3 regions of the Massilia forsythiae genome follow, and region 3 is predicted to be linked to each of the others. Evidence: predicted binding sites of a transcription regulator. Region 3 holds the regulator's gene; each other region holds the start of a gene.
The links. Region 3 encodes FNR, which switches genes on or off when oxygen is low (the NO sensors DNR and NnrR bind a similar motif). Its sites were predicted from a motif close to TTGATNNNNATCAA; they were not measured.

Region 1: the regulator FNR is predicted to act here: its motif matches at 5,894-5,907, upstream of HH212_RS07490 (XrtA system polysaccharide chain length determinant).
Region 2: the regulator FNR is predicted to act here: its motif matches at 5,345-5,358, upstream of HH212_RS06580 (CehA/McbA family metallohydrolase).

Annotation. Positions count from the first base shown of each region.
Region 1 is NZ_CP051685.1:1,725,584-1,733,114, reverse strand. Features, by position in the region: gene HH212_RS07510 (XrtA system polysaccharide deacetylase) at 1-658, opposite strand, end outside; gene HH212_RS07505 (XrtA/PEP-CTERM system-associated ATPase) at 661-1,734, opposite strand; gene HH212_RS07500 (TIGR03016 family PEP-CTERM system-associated outer membrane protein) at 1,749-3,371, opposite strand; gene HH212_RS07495 (XrtA-associated tyrosine autokinase) at 3,352-4,290, opposite strand; gene HH212_RS07490 (XrtA system polysaccharide chain length determinant) at 4,319-5,857, opposite strand; gene HH212_RS07485 (S1 family peptidase) at 6,267-7,052, shown strand; gene HH212_RS07480 (XrtA/PEP-CTERM system exopolysaccharide export protein) at 7,199-7,531, shown strand, end outside.
Region 2 is NZ_CP051685.1:1,520,453-1,527,983, reverse strand. Features, by position in the region: gene HH212_RS06585 (glycoside hydrolase family 94 protein) at 1-5,245, shown strand, start outside; gene HH212_RS06580 (CehA/McbA family metallohydrolase) at 5,434-7,152, shown strand; gene HH212_RS06575 (helix-turn-helix domain-containing protein) at 7,356-7,531, shown strand, end outside.
Region 3 is NZ_CP051685.1:4,148,667-4,156,197, reverse strand. Features, by position in the region: gene HH212_RS17685 (TorD/DmsD family molecular chaperone) at 1-480, opposite strand, end outside; gene HH212_RS17680 (DUF2474 family protein) at 505-642, opposite strand; gene cydB (cytochrome d ubiquinol oxidase subunit II) at 642-1,649, opposite strand; gene HH212_RS17670 (cytochrome ubiquinol oxidase subunit I) at 1,652-3,127, opposite strand; gene HH212_RS17665 (AI-2E family transporter) at 3,310-4,440, shown strand; gene HH212_RS17660 (hypothetical protein) at 4,866-5,132, opposite strand; gene fnr (fumarate/nitrate reduction transcriptional regulator Fnr) at 5,221-6,006, shown strand; gene HH212_RS17650 (right-handed parallel beta-helix repeat-containing protein) at 6,017-7,399, opposite strand.

The DNA.
Region 1 (7,531 bases), 2.4 Mb from region 3:
GCGACAGCGCGTACGGCAGCAGGCGGAAATAGCCGCCGCCGCCGGCCGGCAGGTTACGGCCCATCATGTGCACCGTGGTGATCGGCACTTCGAGCAAGCCGTCGGTGCCGTTCGGATAAAAGGCGAAGCGCGGCGCTTCCGGCATGCCGTAGTGGTCGTGCGCCACCGGGTAGATGCTGGAGCTGTAGCGGTAGCCGGCTTCCAGCAGCACGTCCAGCGCCCACAGGTTGTCGCGGCCGATCGAAAAGCTCGGCGCCCGGTAGCCCAGCACGGCCTGGCCGCCGATGTCTTCCAGCAGCGCTTTCGAGGAACGCACGTCGTTGGCGAATTCGGCGCGGCTCTGGTCCGAGGCGCGCAGGTGGCCGTAGCCGTGGCTGGCCAGTTCGTGGCCGCCGGCGACGATGCGTTTCACCACGTTCGGGTAGCGCTCGGCGATCCAGCCCAGGGTGAAGAAGGTCGCGCGCACGCCGTGGCGCTCGAACAGCGCCAGGATGCGGTCCATGTTGGCTTCGACGCGGCATTCGCGCGTCGGCCAGCTGGCGCGGTCGATGTAGGGCGCGAAGGCCGAGACCTGGAAGTAGTCCTCGACGTCGCAGGTCATCGCGTTGGCGATGCGTTGTCCCGGGGCCGGCGCCGGCCGCGGGGCGAGTTCGTACATGTTCATTCTTGGTTGTCCACGGGATGGGTCGCTGCGCCCTGCGGCGTGGCGACGATCTTCTTGAGGATCGACAGCACGGAGACGATCGATTTTTCCAGGCGCATCATACGCTCGTCGAGCATTTCGACGCTGCTGGCGCGCCGGTCTCCGGTGCGCTGGTCGATGGTGCGCATGCCGCCGGTGCGCAGTTCGCCTTCCAGGCCCGGCACCGCCGGCTGCGTGTCCAGTGCCGGCGCGCCGGGCTGGACGCCGCCTTCCGGCAGCGTGTATTCGTCGTTGATGTCGTGGATGACGGTGTTGATGTCCTGCTCGCCGAGCGCATGCAGCTCTTCCAGGTAACCCATCAGCAGCACGCGGTCCATCAGCGTGTTGACCTTGCGCGGGATGCCGCCGCTGTAGGCGTAGATGGCGGCATGGGCGCCGTCGTCGAAGGCCGGGTCGCCCTGCCAGCCGACCGTTGCCAGGCGGTGCTCGATGTAGGCGCGGGTTTCCTGCGCATCCATCGGGCCCAGGTGGTAGCTGGCGATCACGCGCTGGCGCAGCTGCTGCATGCCGGGGCTGTGCAGGGTGGCGCGGAATTCCGGCTGGCCGAGCAGGAAGGTCTGCAGCAGCGATTTGTCGTCGGTCTGGAAGTTGGACAGCATGCGCAATTCTTCCACGGTGCGCGCCGACAGGTTCTGCGCCTCGTCGATGACCAGCAGGGCGCGCTTGCCCTGCAGGTCGACGTCGCACAGGAAGCGCTCCAGGCGCGTCAGCAGGTCGGTCTTGCTGGCGCCTCCGTACGGCAGGCCGAAGGCCGACACCACCATGCGCAGCGTGTCGTCCGGATCCAGGTGGGTGTTGACGATGTGGGCGGCGACGATCTGGTCGGACGGCAGCTTGTTGAACAAGTTGCGCACCAGCGTGGTCTTGCCGGCGCCGACGTCGCCGGTGATGACGATGAAGCCCTCGCCTTGCGACAGGCCGTATTCGAGGTAGGCCATGGCGCGCTTGTGGCCCTTGCTGCCGAAGAAGAAGTGCGGGTCCGGGCGCAGCTGGAACGGCTTGGCGGACAATCCGTAATAGGTCTCGTACATCTGAATGGCTCCGCTCAATACACGAAGGACAGCGTCGCGATGATCGCGTTCTCGTGGTAGCTGTCGTTGTTGATCAGGTCCTGGCGCCCGGTGCTGCGGCGCAGGTCGATGCTGCCGCGCGTGTGGGCGTCGAAGCGGCGCGTCAGGCTCAGGCGCGCCTCGCGGTTGTTGCTGGTCAGGCCGGTGGTCAGCGATTCCACGTTGATCGCGGACAGGTTGGCGCTGGCCTGGGTGCGCGACGACAGGCGGTAGGCGAAGTTGGCGGTGGCGCCGCGCTGGCGCGTGTTGTCGTTCAGCGAGGACAGCTGGTTGCCGGTCAGCGGGCTGTCGCTTTCCTGCAGCGACAGCGCGGTGCGCTCGTCGCGAAACACGGTCAGCACCAGGTCGCTGTGGGCGCCGCGGAACGCGACCGCGCCCTGCAGGCGCTTTACACGGATGTAGCGGTTGGTCAGGTAGTTGATGCTGTTGGCCAGGCTGGCCGGCAGGCCGGCGGAAGCGATGTAGGCCTGTACCGCCTGCTGGCGCTGCACCGGGTCCGGGTAGCTCGAGGAAAACAGGTTGTCCAGCATGGCCGCGGTGTTGACCGTGGCCGGCAACAGGAATTGCGAGCGGGTGGTGGTGACCGCGTCGGTGTAGTCGGCGGTCCAGACGCTGCGCCGCATGCGGTGGCTGAATGCCAGCGAACCGGTCTTGCCGAAGTAGCGGCGGCCGAACGAGGCCTGCAGGCTGGTGCGCGCGGACGGGGTCCAGACGAAGCCGCCGGTCCAGCTCTTGCCGCTGGTGCTTTCGTTGAGCGACGGGTATTCGTAGTCGTCGTAGCCGACGGTCGCGGTCAGGCCGAAGCGCGGGATGATGTTCCAGCGTCCGCCCAGGGTGGCGGTCTCGTACGAGGAGTCGCCGATCGAGCCGACCGCGCCGGCGCCGGTGTCCTGGGTCATGCTCAGGTCCTGGCGTACGTACGAGGCGTTCCAGGCGAGCGTGGTGAAGGCGCTGCCGCTGACCACGTCGGCGCTCTTGGTGGTGGCCTTGCTGTCGCCGTAGCCGTTGACGTTGCCGTCCACCGAGTCGCGCGTCAGGCGCAGCGTCGCCACCGCGTTGGAACCGAAGCGGTGGCGCAGGTAGGGGCTGATGCGCCAGATGTTGATGTCGGCGTTGTTGGCCGCCGAATAGCCGTTGTCGGTCAATTGGCCGAAGGCCGACACCGACTGGCGCGAACGGCTGGCGCTGCCGTCCAGGTACAGCAGCTGGTCGACCAGCACCGATTGCGCGTCGACGTTGTAGCGGCGTTCGCTGTTGTGCAGGTTGGCGTTGCCGTTGTTGCCGTCGTTGCCGTCGTTGCTGTCGCTGAAGGCGAACTGGCGCCACTGTGCCTCGCCGGTCAGTTTCAGGCGCGGGCCGTTGACCAGCACCGAGATGCGCGGCGCCGCTTCGCTGACGAAGCCGCCGTGGGCCAGGTCGTCGTTCTGCAGGCCCAGGTTGTCGGAATAGGTTTCGCGCAGGTCGATCGAGGGCGTGACCTTCCAGTCCGCATGGCACTCTGCCGACAGCAGCATGGCGGCCACGGCCAGCGGCGCCAGCCGCAGGAACGGCCGGCGCGAGGGTACGGCCTCCGGCGTCTTAGCCGTAGTGATAGTCATACGTTTCTTCGATGCCCGGGAATTCCCTGGTCTTGTTATAGATCAGATTCACGTTGGGGAAACCTTCCAGGCGCTGCAGCGCTTCCTTGACCGCATGCTGGGTCGTGGTTTGCGCCTCGACCACCATCACGATCTGGCCCATGTGCGAAGCCAGCACGCGCGATTCGCTGGTCAGCAGCAGCGGCGGCGAATCGAAGATCACGATACGGTCCGAATAGCGGTTGGCGATCTCGTGGACCAGGTTGGTCATGGCGGAGCTGGCCAGGAATTCGGTGGCGTGCGGCGTGCTGGTGCCGGCCGGCAGGATGGTCAGGGTGTCGACGTTGGTACGCAGCATGACGTCGGCCATGTCGACCGAGTCGTCCACCAGCATGTCCATCAGGCCGCGCTGCTGCGGCAGGCCGAGCGTGCGCAGCACCGAGGGGCGGGCGACGTCGGCGTCGACCAGCAGCACGGTGTGGTCCAGTTCCATGGCGATGCTCATCGCCAGGTTGATCGACGTGTAGGTCTTGCCTTCGCCCGGCAGCGAGCTGGTGACCATGATCAGGTTGGCCGGCTTGTCGCCGGGGGCGCGCTTGACGAACGCGCGCTGCAGCAGCGGGCGCTTGATGACGCGGAAGTCTTCCAGCAGGCGGGTGCGGCCGCCGGCGGCGGTGACCATACCCTGGTCGCGCATGCGCGCCAGGTCCAGTTCGATGCGCCGGGTCGAGGATTTCTGCGGCGCGCGTTCGGCATGGATGGCCGCCGGGGCGGCCGGCGCCGCGTGCGCGGCTGCCGGGGCAGCGCTGACGGATGCCTCGGGATGGGCAGGGATGGCGCGCACGTTGTCGGCGTCCGCGAGCGCACGCGCAGTGTCGCTGTTGGGCAGGGCGGTGGCGTTGCGCTCGATCCGGCTGGCCGCTTTTTCGATAATGCTCACGGTGTACTCCTTGTGATCGTCGCGTTGGTCAAAGCGTGGGGCGGACCAGGATCGCGGCCACGCCGGCGCCATAGGCGCCGAACAGCAGCAGCACCGAGACCCCGACGGCAATCAGGCGACGCTTGCGGCGGACGGTTTGTTCGTTGGTCCAGTTCATGCCGATCGCGCCCAGCACCGGCAGGCCGGTGACGTCGCGCAGCGCGACCTGGCTCATGAAGGTCGGACGCACCTGGCTCATCAGGAAAGCCGCGGCGATGCCGGCCACCAGCGCGCCGGCAAACACCAGCGAGAACAGGCGCAGGCGGTTCGGGCCGCTCGGCTGGCCGGGCACGGTCGGCGGATCGATGATGCGGAAGCTCAGCATGTCGGTGGCCGACGACAGGTCGCCCGACAGGCGCGCCGATTCGCGGCGCTCGACCAGCTTCTGGTAGTTGTCGCGGTTGACCTGGTAGTCGCGGTTCAGCTGGGCCAGCTGGGCTTCGATCTCGGGCGCTTCGGTGCTCTGGGCGCGCAGGCGCGCCACGCGGGTTTCATACTCGCCGACGCGGGCGCGCATCGACGCCACGCGCGCCTCGGCCTGCGACAGCGCCACGTTCATCTGCTGCAGCATCGGGCTGTAGCCGGCGCCCGGGTCCAGGCTGCGGGTGCCGTTCTTGGCCAGGTCGGCGCGCTGCGCCAGCAACTGGTCGAGCAGGCGGCGGTTGGCGATGATGTCCGGATGCTGTTCGGTGTATTGCAGGCGCAGCGTATCCAGGTTCTTCTGGGCGGCGCCGATGCGCGCTTCCAGTTCCGGGTCGAGCATGGCCGGATCGATCTTCTTGGCGCCCGGCTTGGCCGGCTCGCCGGCGATCTGGCGCTTGATGGCGTTGCGCGCCTGCTCGGCTTCCGACAGTTCCAGGCGCGCCTGGTTGAGGGCGTCGCCCGCACCCATCAGCTGGCCGCCGAAATCGCCGCCGTCGCCGCGCGGCAGCATGCCCATGTTCTTGATCTTGAATTCCTTGAGGGTGTTCTCGGCCGCAGCCAGCTTCTCTTCGTAATTCTTGATCTGGTCGTCGATGAATTGCACCGCCTTTTCCGAATCCTGCTTCTTGCCGCCGTAGCTGCCTTCGAAAAAGATGGTCAGCAGCGACTGCACCACGTCCTTGCCCAGCTTCGGATTGTCGGACACGTAGGTGATGGTATAGATGTCGTCGCGCTCGGTGCCGCCGATGCGGATCTGCGACATCAGGTCATCCACGATCTTTTCGTGCTGCTTGCTGTCCTTGGCCTTCACGTCCAGGTCGACCATGCGCATCAGGCGCTCGACGTTCGGGCGGCTGATCAGGGTGCGGCGCATGAACATCACCTGCTGGTCCAGGTTCGGCATCGTCGTCATGCCCGACAGCAGTGGCTTGAGGATGCTCTGGGTATCGACATATACCCGCGCCGATGCTTCGTATTGGTTGGGAAGACGCAACACGACGGCCCAGCCGATGACGGCCACGGTCCAGGTGATCACGATCGCGTACCAGCGATATTTGCCGATAGCTTTCAGGAAGTTAAGAAGTGCGGCTGTGATTTCTGCCATCTCGTCAGTCTCGCCAATAAAGCGACCCAAATCATTTTGAATTGGGTCAATAAATAATCAAATACCTCGCATGATCGCTTGTACTGGAAGCAATTGCAATTACGCACGAGAAAAATATGAGCAGTGTGGCCAGGCGTGCCCTGCCTACAACACTTCATCCATGGTTTAAACGGAAACGTGGATATTTGGCATTAGTTTTCAGCAATTTTTTGTGCTGAATCCATAGAGTTTGCTTACTTTGTTGCAGAAAATCAATGCATGGAGCATGCAATCGTGGGCTTTCTGGCGTAGACTTGCGTCGGCAATTATATGCGTAAGATCAAATGCTTATTGTAATGTTTAAAACAAAGACTGGGGTGCACGGTTGGTGCCTGATCGAAACATCGGTTTCTGCCGAAGAGGGTAGGGCATGAGTTGCGCAAGCCGCTCCAAGCGGGTTGTTTCGTGCCTACTGGTGTCCTGCCTGCTGGCGCTGGTCGTGCCGGCGGTGCCGCAAGCGGCCGACTTGACCACGCTGATCCCGGCCGTCAAACGCTCGGTGGTCGGCATCGGCACCTTCGAGCGCACCCGCAGTCCCTCCACCGTCTTCGTCGGCACCGGTTTCGTGGTGGGCGACGGCCTCAGCGTCATCACCAATGCCCACGTAATCCAGGACAAGCCGGACGGCGTCAACATCGAGCAGCTCGGCATCGTCACCGCGGATGGCGACATGGTGCGCTTCCGCCAGGCCCAGCTGGTGGCGCGCGATACCCAGCACGACCTGGCGCACCTGCGCTTGACCGGGACGCCGTTGCCGGCGCTCGACCTTGGCGACGCCGACGCCGGGCGCGAAGGACAATCGCTGGCCTTTACCGGCTATCCGCTGGGGATGGTGCTGGGCCTGCATGCCGCCACCCACCGCGCCACGCTGGCGGCGATCACGCCGGTGGTCATGCCGGCGCTCGGATCGAACAAGCTCGATGCGCGCCAGATCGCCCAGTTGCAGCGCTCCCCCTTCAATATCTTCCAGCTCGACGCGACGGCCTATCCGGGCAACAGCGGCAGCCCTTTGTATGATCCGGACAGCGGCAAGGTGATCGGCGTGATCAACGCCGTGTTCGTCAAAGGATTGAAGGAAAATGCGATCAGTACGCCCAGCGGCATCACCTATGCGATTCCGGTGAAATATGTACGTGAAATTTTGCAACAAAAATAAGTACCAAGAAACAATTTCTATCGTGCGCTGTCTGCTAAATAGGCAGATGAGATACAATAGCTGCCTGTTGATGGCTTAATAACACTTATTTAGGGATGTCGGCACGTGGCGCCATCGAGGCTGCGGCTGGACGAAAGGGATCTGACGTGGGCAAGTACAAGGCGAACCTGATCAAATATTCGGCAATCGCACTGGTCGCCGCGAGCACGCTGGCGCTGGGCGGTTGTGCGACGCGCCTGCCGGCGCCGCCGGCTGTGCAGGCCAGCAATCCGGATTACCTGATCGGCCCGGGCGACAGCATCAACATCATCGTCTGGCGCAATCCGGAAGTGTCGATGGCGGTGCCGGTGCGCCCGGATGGCAAGATCACCACGCCGCTGGTCGAAGACTTGCCGGCATCCGGCAAGACCTCGACCGAACTGGCGCGCGACATCGAAAAGGCACTGGCGAAGTTCATCCAGCAGCCGGTGGTCACCGTC
Region 2 (7,531 bases), 2.6 Mb from region 3:
GATCGCCGTCCTGTGGCGCGACCTGTCGCCCGAACAGTGCCGCAACGTCGACACGCTGCCGGGCCTGGGCGATTGCCTGGCCGCCCTGGCGCGCGACGCCGGCGAACTGGCCAACGCCGTGCCGGCCGATGCAGACGATGCCCTGCGCACCTGGACCGGCAAGCTGGCCGCGCAATGCCGCGCCGCCTACGCCGACCTGCTGCACATCGCGCCGTGGATGCGCGCGGTGCAGGAACACGTGATCGATTCCAGCCTGACCCGCATCCCGACGCTGCGCGAGCTGGCCGCGTTCGGCATGAGCGCCCCAAGCGAGGACCTGGCGCCGGACGAGCGCGCGCGCCTGCTGCTGCTGGCCAGGATGGTCGATGAGGGCAGCGCCAACGCGCGTGCCCGCCTGGAAGAAATCGCGCGCCTGGCGCGCATGGCGCGCGAGTTCGCCGCCATGGACTTCACCTTCATGTACAACGACGACAGCGATCTGCTGGCGATCGGCTACAACGTCAGCGAGCGCCGCCTGGACAGCGGCAGCTACGATTTGCTGGCGTCGGAGGCGCGCCTGGCCAGCTTCGTCGGCATCGCCCAGGGCCAGTTCCCGCAGGAGCACTGGTTCGCGCTCGGCCGCCAGCTGTCCCTGGTGGGCGGCGAGCAGGTGCTGCTGTCCTGGAGCGGCTCGATGTTCGAGTACCTGATGCCGCTCTTGGTGATGCCGAGCTACCGCGACACGCTGCTCGACCAGACCTACCACGGCATCATCCACGCCCAGATCGACTACGGCCGCCGCCGCAACACGCCGTGGGGCATCTCGGAATCGGGCTACAACACCGTCGACGCCTCGATGAACTACCAGTACCGCGCCTTCGGCGTGCCCGGCACCGGTGCCAAGCGCGGCCTGGGCGAGGACCTGGTGATCGCGCCGTACGCCACCATGATGGGCCTGATGGTCGAACCGGAACTGGCCTGCGAAAACCTGGAGCGCATGGCCAAGCTCGGCTTCACCGGCCAGTACGGTTTTTACGAAGCGGTCGACTACACTGCGGCGCGCCTGCCGCGCGGCCAGGAATTCGCCGTCGTGCGGTCCTTCATGGTGCACCACCAGGGCATGGGCTTCCTGGCCCTGTCCTACCTGCTGCACGACCGCCCGATGCAGCGCCGCTTCGAGGCCGACCCGCAATTCCAGGCCACGCTGCTGCTGCTGCAGGAGCGCGTGCCGAAGTCGGGCGCGATCGAGCTGGCCAGCGCCGAGGCCGAGGGCATGCGCCAGCCGGCGCCGGAAACCGACAGCGCCACCCGCGTGGTGGCCCAGCCGAACACCGCGCACCCCGAGGTGCAGCTGCTGTCCAACGGCCGCTACCACGTGATGGTGACCAGCAGCGGCGCCGGCTATAGCCGCTGGAAGGACCTGGCCGTGACGCGCTGGCGCGAAGACGCCACCGCCGACGACTGGGGCAACTTCTGCTACGTGCGCGACCTGGACAGCGGCGCCGTCTGGTCGACCGCCTACCAGCCGACCCTGGCCCAGCCCGAGCACTACGAAGTCATCTTCTCGGAAGGCCGCGCCGAATTCCGCCGCCGCGACCATGGCATCGAGCTGCACACCGAGATCGTGGTCTCGCCCGAGGACGACATCGAGCTGCGCCGCACGCGCATCAAGAACACCTCGCAGGTCGAGCGCACCATCGAGCTGACCAGCTACGCCGAAGTGGTGATGGCGCCGCCGGCCGCCGACGCGGCGCACCCGGCGTTCTCCAAGCTGTTCGTGCAGACCGAGATCCTGGCCGGCCGCGGCGCCATCCTGTGCTCGCGCCGCCCGCGCCACAAGGAAGAGCAGCCGCCGTTCCTGTTCAACCTGATGACGGTGCATGGCGTCGATGCGCCGTCCGCACCGGCCTTCGAGACCAGCCGCGCCCAGTTCATCGGCCGCGGCAACCGCAACGTGCTGCCGCAGGCATTGACCGGGCGCGACCAACTGCAGGGCGCGCACGGCTCGGTGCTCGACCCGGTGGCGGCGATCCGCCGCAGCTTCACGCTGGCGCCGGACCAGGAAATCAGCGTCGACGTCATCCTGGGCGCCACCGACACCCGCGAGCAGGCGCTGCACCTGGTCGACAAGTACCAGGACCGCCACCTCACCGACCGCGTGTTCGAGCTGGCCTGGACCCACAGCCAGGTGGTGCTGCGCCAGCTGAACGCCAGCGAAGCCGACGCCCAGCTGTACGGGCGCCTGGCCTCCGGCGTGATCTACCCGAACGCCGCGCTGCGTGCCGAGCCGGCCGTCATCGCGCGCAACGGGCGCGGCCAGTCCGGCCTGTGGGCGTATTCCATTTCGGGCGACCTGCCGATCGTGCTGCTGCAGATCCGCGACGCCGCCAACATCGAGCTGGCGCGCCAGGTGGTGCAGGCGCACGGCTACTGGCGCCTGAAGGGGCTGGTGGTCGATCTGGTGATCTGGTGCGAGGACGCCAGCGGCTACCGCCAGGCGCTGCACGACCAGATCATGAGCATGATCGCCTCCGGCCTGGACGCGCAATCGGTGGACCGCCCGGGCGGCGTGTTCGTGCGCATCGTCGACCAGATCCCGAACGAAGACCGCGTGCTGATGCAGTCGGTGGCGCGCCTGGTGCTGTCCGACGAGCGCGGCAGCCTGGCCGAGCAACTGCGCCGCGCGGCGCTGCAGAAAGTGGCGTTGCCGCCGCTGCTGGCGATCGAGCCGCCGCTGCCGGCGATGCCGGGCACGGCATCCTCGACGACGCCGGCGCCCACTCCCGTGCATATTCCCGTGCCGCAGCCGGCGCCGAGCCTGGTGCTGGACAACGGCATCGGCGGCTTCAGCGCCGACGGCCGCGAATACGTGATCCGCACCGGCGCCGAGCAGCGCACCCCGGCGCCCTGGGTCAACGTGCTGGCCAGCCCGCTGTTCGGCAGCATCGTCTCGGAAGCGGGGCAGGCCTACAGCTGGAACCAGAACGCCCATGAATTCCGCCTGACGCCCTGGGAAAACGACCCGGTGGCCGATCGCGGCGGCGAAGCATTCTATATACGCGACGAGCAGACCGGCACCTATTGGTCGCCGACCGCGCTGCCGGCGCCGTCCGGCGGCGACTACCTCACGCGCCACGGCTTCGGCTACAGCGCCTTCGAGCACACGGCGCACGGCATCCGCAGCGAACTGCTGACCTACGTGGCGCTGGACGACCCGCTGAAATACGTGGTGATCAAGCTGCGCAACGACAGCGCCGCGCGCCGCAAGCTGTCCGTGACCGGCTACGTCGAGTGGGTGCTGGGCGACCTGCGCGACAAGTCCGCGATGCACGTGGTGACGGAGCAAGACCCGGTCAGCGGCGCACTGTTCGCCCGTAATGCCTACAACGCCGATTTCTCGGGCCGGGTGGCGTTCTTCCACCTGGACGCCGAGCACGTGGCCTTTACCTGCGACCGCACCGAGTTCATCGGCCGCAACCGCAGCCTGGCGAATCCGGCCGCGCTGGAACGCGCCGGCCTCTCGGGCCGCAGCGGCGCCGCGCTCGACCCGTGCGCCGCGCTGCAGGCGGCCATCGAACTGCAGCCGGGCGAAGAGCAGGAACTGGTGTTCATGCTGGGCGTGGGCGGCCGCCGCAACCTGGACGCGACCGGCATGGTCCAGCGCCACGGCGGCGCCGGCGTGCCGGCGGCGGATCTCGCCAAGGTGCGCGACTGGTGGGACGAGACCCTGGGCGCGATCCGCGTCGAGACGCCGGAACCGGCGCTGGACGCCATCGCCAACGGCTGGCTGATGTACCAGACCATCGCCTGCCGCATGTGGGCGCGCAGCGGCTACTACCAGTCGGGCGGCGCCTACGGCTTCCGCGACCAGCTGCAGGATGCGATGGCCACCGTGCACACCCGCCCGGAACTGCTGCGCGACCACCTGCTGCTGTTCGCCGGCCACCAGTTCGTCGAGGGCGACGTGCAGCACTGGTGGCACCCGCCCACCGGGCGCGGCGTGCGCACCCACTGCTCGGACGACTACCTGTGGCTGCCGCTGGCGGCGCACCGCTACGTCACCGTCACCGGCGATTGGGCGCTGCTGGACGAAGTCGCGCCCTTCATCGAATCGCGCCAGTTGAAGCAGGAAGAGGAATCGCTGTACGACCTGCCGGCGCAATCGAACGAGCAGGCCAGCCTGTACGAGCACTGCGTGCGCGCGATCCGCCACGCGCTGGACTTCGGCGCGCACGGCCTGCCGCTGATCGGCACCTGCGACTGGAACGACGGCATGGACCGGGTCGGCAACGAAGGGAAGGGGGAAAGCGTGTGGCTCGGCTTCTTCCTGTATGAAGTCTTGCAGCGCTTTGCCGAACTGGCCGACCGCCGCGCCGACTACGGCTTTGCCACCACCTGCCGCAGCGCCGCCCAGGTGCTGTCGCATAACATCGAGGAAAACGCCTGGGACGGCGAATGGTACCGGCGCGCCTACTTCGACGACGGCACGCCGCTCGGCTCGCAGCAGAACGACGAGTGCCAGATCGACTCGATCTCGCAGAGCTGGGGTGTGCTGTCCGGCGCCGCCGACCCCGAGCGCGTCAAAGGCGCGATGGCGGCGGTGGATGCGCGCCTGGTGCGCCGTGACGCAGGCCTGATCCAGCTGCTCGACCCGCCGTTCGACAAGGGTGTGCTGAACCCCGGCTACATCCGCGGCTACGTGCCGGGCGTGCGCGAGAACGGCGGCCAGTACACCCACGCCGCCATCTGGACCGCGATGGCTTTTGCTCGCCTGGGCCAGACCGAGCGCGCCTGGGAACTGTTCGACATGATCAATCCGGTCAACCACGCCGCCAGCCGCGAAGCCTGCGCCGTGTACAAGGCGGAGCCGTACGTGATGACGGCCGACGTGTACGCGGTGACGCCGCACGTGGGCCGCGGCGGCTGGAGCTGGTACACCGGCTCGGCCGGCTGGATGTACCGCCTGGTGGTGGAATCGCTGCTGGGCGTGGAGCGCACCGGCGAACGCCTGGCGCTGGCGCCACAAATGCCCGCGGACTGGACCGGATTCAAGCTGCAGTACCGCTACCGCGGCAGTACCTACGCCATCGACGTGCGCAGGGGCAGCGCGGCGTCGCTGAGCGTGGACGGCGTGGCGCAGGAAGGCGCGTCGATCGCGCTGGTGGACGACGGCCGCCGGCACGAGGTGGTGCTGGTGGTGGCGGATGGCGGCGCGTCCTTGGCGGCTACCGCGCCGCAGGGAAGCGACATCACGGTGGCGAAATGATGGAACCGTCGTGATGAGGTGAGCCTGGACGGGCGGCGGTGGGCGGAACACCATTTCCTATACCGTCCGCCATCGCAGGCGCAGCCGTTTCGAAAGATATTCATTTTTGTCAACTAATTAGTAATTATTTAATTTAGGAATGATCCACGCATCAACGTGGAAATCGATGCAATTGTAAAAATTGCATCATGAAAACCTCATTCCTGTTCGCTTTCTTCCTGTCCCGGCCAGCGCTGCTGGCTGCGGCCAGCCTGCTCACCCTTGCCGCCGGCGCCGCCCCGGTAGTGCCCGGCGCCAGCGCCGGTTCCTCCAGCGGGCCGGCTGCGGTCGTCCAGCACGAACACAGCGAATTCGAAGCCACCCTGCTCGCGCCGTATGCCGGCGACGCCACCAGCCGCGCCCAGCCGGATGCGCGCACCTTCACCTTGTCCTTCGAGTACCCCGGCCTGGCCGCACCACGCGTCGCGCGCTGGCAGCTCGACCTGCTGGCACCTAGCGGCCGCGTGGTCGCCACCTGGCAGGGCGCACTGACACTGACCGGCCAGCCGCTCGACGTGACGGTGCGCTGGCCCGGCCTGGTCGACGGCCGCCCGGCGGCGCCCGGCATCTACCGCGTGCGCATGGGGGCATCCACCGGCAGCGGCGACGCCGCCGAGGACGTCGAGCAATCCTGGGACATCGGCGTCGGCGCCATCCCGGCGCCAGCGTTGCCGGCCTTCCAGCCGCTGCCGACCGGCCATACGGTGCAATCTCCCGATGCCGCACCGGCGCCGTCCGCGCTGCCGTACACCGTCTATTACGGCAACCTGCACAGCCAGACCGGCGACAGCGACGGCGGCGCGCCATTAAGCGAGTGCAAGGGCGCGCAGGAGCCACAGAGCGCGCCCTACGGCCCGGCCGCCGCCTACCCGTACGCGCGCGATCGCGGCCTGGATTTCCTGATGGTGTCCGAGCACAACCACATGTACGACGGCTCGGACGGCACCAAGAGCGACGCCGACCCGGCCAAAGCAAAACGCCTGTACCACGCCGGCCTGCAGACCGCGCGCGACTTCAGCGCCGCCAACCCCGGCTTCTTGGCCCTGTACGGCCTGGAGTGGGGCGTGATCAGCAAGGGCGGCCACCTGAACATCTTCAACACCGACGAACTGCTCGGCTGGGAACAGACCGCCAAGGGCGACCTGCTGGCCGACACCGCCACCGCACGCGGCGACTACGCCGCCCTGTACACGCTGATGCGCCAGCGCGGCTGGGTCGGCCAGTTCAACCACCCGGCCACGGGCGGCCAGTTCGTCATCGACGGCAAGCCGCTGGCCTACACCGCAGATGGCGACGCCGCCATGGCCCTGTGCGAAGTGATGAACAGCGCCGCCTTTTCCAACCGCGACGACGAATCCGAAACCCGGCGCAGCAACTTCGAGCAGGCCTGCAACAAGCTGCTGGAAGCAGGCTACCACGTCGCCTTCAGCAGCAACCAGGACAACCACTGCGCCAACTGGGGCGCCTCGTATTCGAACCGCAGCGCCGTGCTGGTCCCGAACGGCGTGCCGCTCACGCGCGCCAGTTTCCTCGACGCGCTGCGCGCGCGGCGCGTGTTCGCCACCATGGACAAGCACGCGCAATTGGTGCTCACCGCCAACGGCCGCCTGATGGGCGAGCGCTTCGACAACAGCGGCCCGCTGTCGCTGCAGGTGCACTACGCCAGCGACAACGGCCGCCGCGCCGCCTCGGTCGCGCTCATGCAAGGCGTGCCGGGGCGTAACGGCACCGTTACCCCGTTCGCCAAGAACCCCGACACCACCTTTACGCCCACGCCGGGGCCGCATTTCTACTATGCCAAGGTGACGCAGGACGATGGCGCCATCCTGTGGTCGGCGCCGGTGTGGGTGGACCAGCACCAGCCCTGATTGCTTGCACGAGACCTGCCAGGAACTTGAAGATCATGGCGAATACTGCTGAACATTGTCAGCGATAAAAACATGCGATCGCATGGATTTTTTGTTTGTGAGACTGTCTCCTAAAAAAATATATGTCATTGCATACATTCTGTGGATGGGCAGCCTGAGTAGGAATAAAATATATGCCATCACATAGATCGTTACGTGCCCAAATGATCCTCCCTGTTAATTCCGTAGCGGAACTCGGCCTCTTGATTCGCGCCACCCGCCGCGCCCACCGACTGCGGCTGGACGATGTCGCCGGCAGCGCCAACCTGGGTGCGGTATTCGTCGGCGACGTCGAGCGCGGCAAGGAAACCGTCCAGCTGGGGCGTGTCCTGCGGTTGCT
Region 3 (7,531 bases):
CTGCGCGGCGCCGGCCAGCAGCGCCATCGCCCGGCACAGCATGCCCAGGTGGTCCTCAAGGGCGCCCGCATGCGGCGCGCGCGCCAACCCGAGTCCGGCGAGGTCGGCGCGCAGGCGCGCCGGCGCCGCATCGTCCGCGCCGGGGTCCGGGTAGAAACGGGCCGACGGCGCCAGCCGCGGCGGGCCGGTATCGGCGTCGGAATCGGCGTCGGAATCGGCGTCGGAATCGGCGTCGGAATCCGCGAACAGCAGCGCGAATTCGACGGCGACGGCGGCGGCGTCGGCGGCGGCGGCATCCCGCGTCAGCTGCAGCCAGGCCTGCTCCAGGGCGAACTCGCCGGCGGCGACGATCGGGCCGGCCGCACCGAGCGCGGCCAGCAAGGCCGCGCTCGGCGCCGACAGCAGCAGGCGCGCGAGCAAGGCGTAGAAATCGGCGCGCGGGTCGGCATCGGCGTCGACTTGGCTGGTCCGCTGCGGCATGCGCGCCTTCCTCCAGCGCCCGGCCTAGCGCATGCCGGCCGCGTGCATGGCCACGCGCAGCAGCAGCGCCACCGCGCCCAGCGCCAGCACGCCGCCCAGCCACAGCGCCACCAGCCAGGCGATGCGCCGCGGCCAGGATGGGGAAACGGGAACGTCATCCATCAGTGATAACCCTCGCTGTCGGCCACCTTGCCGCGGAAGACGTAGTAGCTCCACATGGTGTACGCCAGGATCAGCGGCAGCACGATCAACGTGCCGACCAGCGCGAAACGCTGGGTGGCCGGCGGCGCGGCGGCGTCCCAGATCGTGATTGCCTGCGGCACGATGTAGGGCCAGATGCTGATCGCCATGCCGGTGTAGCCCAGCAGCACCAGCGCCAGCGCGGCGACGAAGGGCTTGCGGTGCGGATCGCGCTTGAGCGACCACAGCAGCCAGACAAAGGCGCCGCCCACCAGCAGCGGCACCGGCGCCAGGAACAGGATGTTCGGCCAGCCGAACCAGCGCGCGGCCACCTGCGACTGGGCCAGCGGCGTCCACACGCTGACCGCCGCGATCGCCGCCAGCAGCAGCAGGGCAAACGGGCGCGCCAGCTTGACCATGCGCGCCTGCAGGTCGCCCTCGGTCTTCATCACCAACCAGGTGGCGCCCAGCAGCGTGTAGGCGATCACCACGCCGGCGCCGGCTGCCAGCGGAAACGGCGCCAGCCAGTCGAGCGGGCCACCGGCGTAGGCCTGCCCGTGCACCGGTATCCCGGACAGGAAGGTCCCGAGCGACACGCCCTGGAAGAACGCCGCCACGGTCGAGCCGGCGGTGAAGGCGATGTCCCACACCGGCCGCTCGCGGTCGTCGGCCTTGAAGCGGAATTCGAAGGCCACGCCGCGGAAGATCAGGCCGATGAGCATGAAGATCAGCGGCAGGTACAGCCCCGACAGGATCACCGAGTACGCCACCGGAAACGCGGCCAGCAACCCTTCCCCGCCCAGCACCAGCCAGGTCTCGTTGCCATCCCAGATCGGGGCCACGGTGTTCATCATGATGTCGCGCTCGCGCCGGCCCTTGACGAACGGGTACAGCATGCCGATGCCGAGGTCGAAGCCGTCCAGCACCACGTACATGAACACGGCGAAGAAGATGATGGCGGCCCAGACGGTGGTGATGTCGATGTCCATGCTCACTCCTTGCCGCCCTTGCCGCTGCCATCGCCGCTGTCATCGCCGACGTCGTCGTCGGCGCCGCCCTTGCCGGCCGCGCCGCGCTCGGCCACCGACAACGGCCGGGCCGGCGTCTTCTTGCGACCCGGTCCGCCCTGGGCGGCGCGCTTCAGGTCGAACGCCTGCGGGCCCTTGCGCACCAGCCGCAGCACGTAGGCGATGCCGACCCCGAACACGAACACGTAGGCGACGACGAACAGGCCGAGCGTCAGCGCCAGCGGCGCCGCGCCGTGTTTCGACACCGCGTCCGCCGTGCGCAGCACGCCGTACACCACCCACGGCTGGCGCCCGACCTCGGTGGTGATCCAGCCGGCCAGCACCGCCAGCAAGCCCGCCGGCCCCATCCACATGGCCATGCGCAGGAACGGACGCGACGAATACAGCCTCCCCTTCCAGCGCGACCAGGCGCCCCACAGCCCGAGCGCGATCATCAGCAGCCCGAGGCCGACCATGGCGCGGAAGCTCCAGAACACGATCAGCGAATTCGGCCGGTCCTGTCTCGGAAACGCCTTGAGCCCCTTGATCTGCCCGCCCCAGGTGTGCGTGAGGATCCAGCTGCCCACGCGCGGGATGCCGACCGCATACTTCGTTTCCTCGTCCCGCATCGACGGGATGCCGAACAGCAGCAGCGGCAGCGGCGCATCGCCCTCGTTCTGCCAGTGCCCTTCCATGGCGGCGATCTTGGCCGGCTGGTGCTGCAACGTGTTCAGGCCGTGCATGTCGCCCACCAGCGCCTGGACCGGCGCCACCGCCAGCACCATCCACATCGCCATCGAAAACATGGTGCGCACCGCCGGCGCGTCGCGCCCGCGCAGCAGGTGCCATGCCGCGGAGGCGCCGACGAACAGCGCGGTGGAAAGAAAGGCGGCGATCGCCATGTGCGCCAGGCGGTACGGGAACGACGGGTTGAAGACGATGGCCAGCCAGTCCACCGGCACCATGCGCCCGGCCTCGATGGCGTAGCCCTGCGGCGTCTGCATCCAGCTGTTGGCGCCGAGGATCCAGGTGGTCGAGATCAGCGTGCCGAGCGCCACCATGCAGGTGGCCAGGAAGTGCAGGCCGGGGCCGACCTTGGTCCAGCCGAACAGCATCACGCCGAGGAAACCGGCTTCCAGGAAGAACGCGGTCAATACCTCGTAGGCCAGCAGCGGCCCGGTGATGCTGCCGGCGTATTCGGAAAAAAAACTCCAGTTGGTGCCGAACTGGTAGGCCATGACGATGCCCGACACCACGCCCATGCCGAAGTTGACCGCGAAGATGCGCAGCCAGAAGTGGTACAGGTCGACGAACACCTGGCGCCTGGTCTTGAGCCAGCACAGTTCGAGCACGGCCAGGTAGCTGGCCAGGCCGATGGTGATGGCCGGGAACAGGATGTGGAACGACATCGTGAATGCGAACTGGATGCGCGCCAGGTCCAAAGCTTCCAAGCCGAACATGCTCTCTCCGTGGTGGTGGAGTGCGGAATCTAGCATGGATCGCGCGGCGGACGAGCCACGCACGCTTGCATGGCCGGCATGCCGGCACTCTCCCCGACACCCGGCCCATCCCGATTCCGGGTAAGCTTGCAAACCTGACAAAAGGCCGCACGGCCTTTGCCCATCTATTTCCTGGAGTCGTCATGCTTGGTCTCGACTTGCGCACCGCCCGTGTGGTGTGGACCGCGTCGTTCATGTTGTTGCTGATGTATGCCGCGTACGTCGCGCGCGGTACCCTGCTGGTGGTCGTGTTCGCGGTCTTTTTCAGCTACCTGATGTATCCGCTGATCGGCCTGCTGGAACGCACGCTGCCGAAAAAAGTGCCGCAGACCGTGTCGATCGCCCTGGGGTTCGCCATCGTCATCAGCGTGATCGCCATCGCCAGCGCCCTGCTCGGTCCGCGCATCGTCGACCAAGCCACCCACCTCGGCCAGAAGATTCCCGAACTGGTGAAAGACCCGAATGCACTCAACAAGGTCCCGTTGCCGCGCTTCCTGGAATCGTTTCGCCCCCGGATCATCGGCTTTTTGCAGGAACAGTTCCAGGAAGGCTCGGGCACGGTGGTGCCGATCGCCAAGCGCGTCGGCACCACCGTGCTGTACGCGGCCAGCAACCTGATCTATCTGGTGCTGGTGCCGATCCTGAGCTTCCTGCTGATCAAGGAAGGACCGGGCATGCGCACGACGGTCCTGGGCTGGATGACGCCGCGGTATGCGGCGCTGTGGGGCAAGATCACCAACGACCTCAGCTTCACGCTGTCGAAATACGTGCGCGCGCTGCTGCTGCTGTCGCTGTCGACCCTGGTGGCCTACGGCACTGCCTTTTCCCTGATGGGCGTGTCGTATGCACTGGTGCTCGCCGCCGTGGCGGCGGTGCTGGAATTCATCCCCTTCGTGGGACCGCTCGTCGCGCTGGTCGGCAGCGTCGCCATCGCGGCGGTGACCGGCTTCGACAGTCTGCTGTTGCTGTCCGGCTTCATCGTCGGCTACCGCGTGTTCCAGGATTACGTGCTGAATCCCTACCTGATGAGCGAGGGCGTCGAGGTCTCGCCGCTGCTGGTCATCGTCGGTTTGCTGGTCGGGGATGAGATCGGCGGCGTCGCCGGGATTTTCCTGTCGGTGCCCTTGATGGCGGCGGTCAAGATCATCGTCGGACATGCGTGGGCGGCGCACCGCGCGTCGGCCAGGGGGCTTGGACCGGGAAGCACATCGGTGGACGTCGGGGAGCAGCACGCGATGCCGGCTGAGACGCGGGTTGTCGAACGAAAGGGTTAGATGACTGCGTCAGGCAGCATGATCGGGAGGATTACAGAAATGTGCGTCAGGACGGCTGGAGTTGCCCCGAAGCAGACCGTGGCCATTTCAATCTTGGCGATACTTACCCGATAAATCATGAGCGCCATTTGCTGATGTCAGTTTGAATAACTGCGAAGGTCTCAGGATGAAGAAGGAAGGAATATAGTTTCCCGCAACCTGACATCGGCTCGGACTTGTCCGGTGACGTCCAATAGGCCACTACTAGAACCGTTGGCACTCCATCCAGAGCCTGGTGCAGGAAACTTCTGTCTTGATCGGAAAAGCGCGCGCGATCAACGAAGCTCTTCGGTTGTGTGAAAACGTCACTCGCGCAGTTTGCCCAGCCGATTACTTCAGCATGCAAGGGATGGTCTACCGTAGCAAGTGCGGTTTTCGCAACTGATTCACTTACGTTGCTTGTAACGTGCATCTAGCTTATCTCCATGCTCTTGCAATAATTGCCGCAGGGGCGTTTCCGCTCCAATTGGTGAAGGTCTGTTTAGGGTCATAGCAGACATCGAAATAAATTCAGTATAAAAACTGTTACCATCTGAGCAACAAGAAAAATTCGTCAAGCGCGTTCTATCGAATGCAACTCGATGACGTGGCAAAAAGCGGGAGAAATACCACAGCAGCTGGTATTTGTGGCAAGCATCCACCAGGCTGTACATGGCTGTTCGCTCATCACCGGTTCTGGAAAGCTATAATTCCCGGTGTTTACGCTCCTCGAGCTCCCCCAACGTCCACCGAGCGCCCGCCATGACCCACGCCGCCTCCCCTGCCGAACGCTCGCCCGTCCAGACGGACACGCCGTTGAATGTCGGTGCGCTGAAGGTCAGTTGCGCCAACTGCAGCATGCACCAGCTGTGCCTGCCCATGGGCCTGGAAGACGCCGACATCGACCGCCTCGACAAGATCATCGGCCGCCGTCGCCGGCTGGCGCGCGACGAACATCTGTACAAGGCAGGCGACCCGTTCCGCAGCCTGTACGCGGTGCGTTTCGGCCACTTCAAGACCTACCAGATCAACGCCGCCGGCGAGGCGCAGATCACCGGCTTCCAGATGGCCGGCGAGCTGCTGGGCATGGACGCCATCAGCGGCGACCGCCACCATTGCGACGCGGTGGCGCTGGAAGACAGCGAAGTCTGCGAGATCCCGTTCGCCAACCTGGAAGAGATGTTCGGCCAGGTGCCGGCCCTGCTGCGCCACTTCCACCGCATGATGAGCCAGGAAATCACGCGCGAGCAGAACGTGATGCTCTTGCTCGGGAACATGCGCGCCGAGCAGCGCTTCGCCGTGTTCCTGGTGAACCTGGGGGCGCGCTACGCCACGCGCGGCTATTCGGCGACCCGCTTTCAATTGCGGATGTCGCGCGAGGACATCGGCAATTACCTCGGGCTGACCATCGAGAGCATCAGCCGGCTGCTGTCGCGCTTCAGGAAGATGGGACTGCTACAGGTGGACAAGCGCGAAGTCACCTTGCTGGAACCGGCGCGCCTGAAGGCGATGGCGGCCGGCACCGAGCAATGCAGTCCGATGGCCTAGGGTTTAGGGCCTAGCGCGCGTACTGGCACGACTTCACCACGTTCGGCGCCGGATCGCCGAAGGTCGCATTGTTGCAGGCGATGGAACCGGTCGCGGTCTTCGTGACGTACGCGTTGTTGGCGCCGTAGCGCACCTGCGTCGTGCCGGAGAAGCGGCAGACGCCGTTTTCGCTGGCGCAGGTGGTCCAGGTCACAGTCGGCGTGGTGGTCACGGCCGCGACCGCTTCATAGGCGCCGATATCGATGCTGCCCGACACCGTGCGCGTTTCGCTGGAAGCGGCGTGCACGTACTGCGCCGTCGGCGCCAGGGCGAAGCCGCTGGCCGACAAGCCGGGGGCGGAGCCGGCGTCGACGATCAGCGCGCTGGCGATCGGGTGCAGGTCGTAGGCGATGCGGTTGACGAACCCGGGGGCGATGGAGCGGTAGTTGGTCCGGTCCAGCGAACCGGATTGGCTGCTCATCGTGCCGATGCCTGCAAAGATGTTGTTTTGCAGCAGCACCGGCTTGGTCACGCCGGAACCGGGCATGACGAAGGTACCGCCGGACGTGTCGTCGTTCAGGAAGGTGTTGTTGACCACATACAGGTCCTGGCCCGGATTCGTGACGCCCTCCTCGCCGTAGGCGAGCATGGTTTGATTGGCGCTGCCGGCCGGTTGCTCGATCACGTTGCCGATGACGTACGACGTGCCCGCATTCGGCAAGTCGATTTCATAGGATGGCTTGCCGCTGGCCGTGGTGCCGGTCTGACCGTCGGGCGTACTGGAAAAGCGGTTGTAGACGATGGTATTCAGGATCGCGCGCGATTTCAGGTCATGGCCGCCATTCGCATCGTGCGAATAATTGGCGCGGAATGTCAGGCTTGCCACATTGCCGATATAGACATTATGCGTATAACCGGTGCCATTACCGTTATGGCCGAAGTCCGTGGTCTCGATGAGAATATTGCTGGCGGTATTCGCACCGGCCAGGATGCCGTTTTCATTATCGTGAATGAAGCTGCCGCGCAGGGTGAAATTGGTGCCTTCCAGGCGCAGCGCGGCGCCATTCTGGTCCGGCACCTTGGCGCCGAACATCTCGACGTTTTCGATAACCACATTGTTTCCGATGACGACCCAGGTGCCCTTGCCCTGGGCGTTGGCACCCGCGGCGTCGATGCGTGCGCGGCCGTTGACGCCGCGAATCGTCAGGTTGTTCTTGCCGATGGCGCAGACATCGCCGGAATACGTCATGCCGCCGGCGATTTCGATGGTATCGCCCGCCGCGGCGCGGGCAATGGCGGCGCATGGTGCGGCATAGGTCTTGCCGGGTCCGACAGACAGGGTGCTCGCAAAGGATGGCAAGGCGAAGGAAGATGCCAGAATGGCACTCAGGACACGCAGATTCGAGATGGGCATTGTGTGATTGAATAGACTATTAAATAGAGTAAATAACAGTTTCACTGGAAAATGTATTTATCAATCTAAAGTAATTTAATCTAAACAGATGTAACCACATGTAAGCATTCAAAATGACCCAATGATCAATTA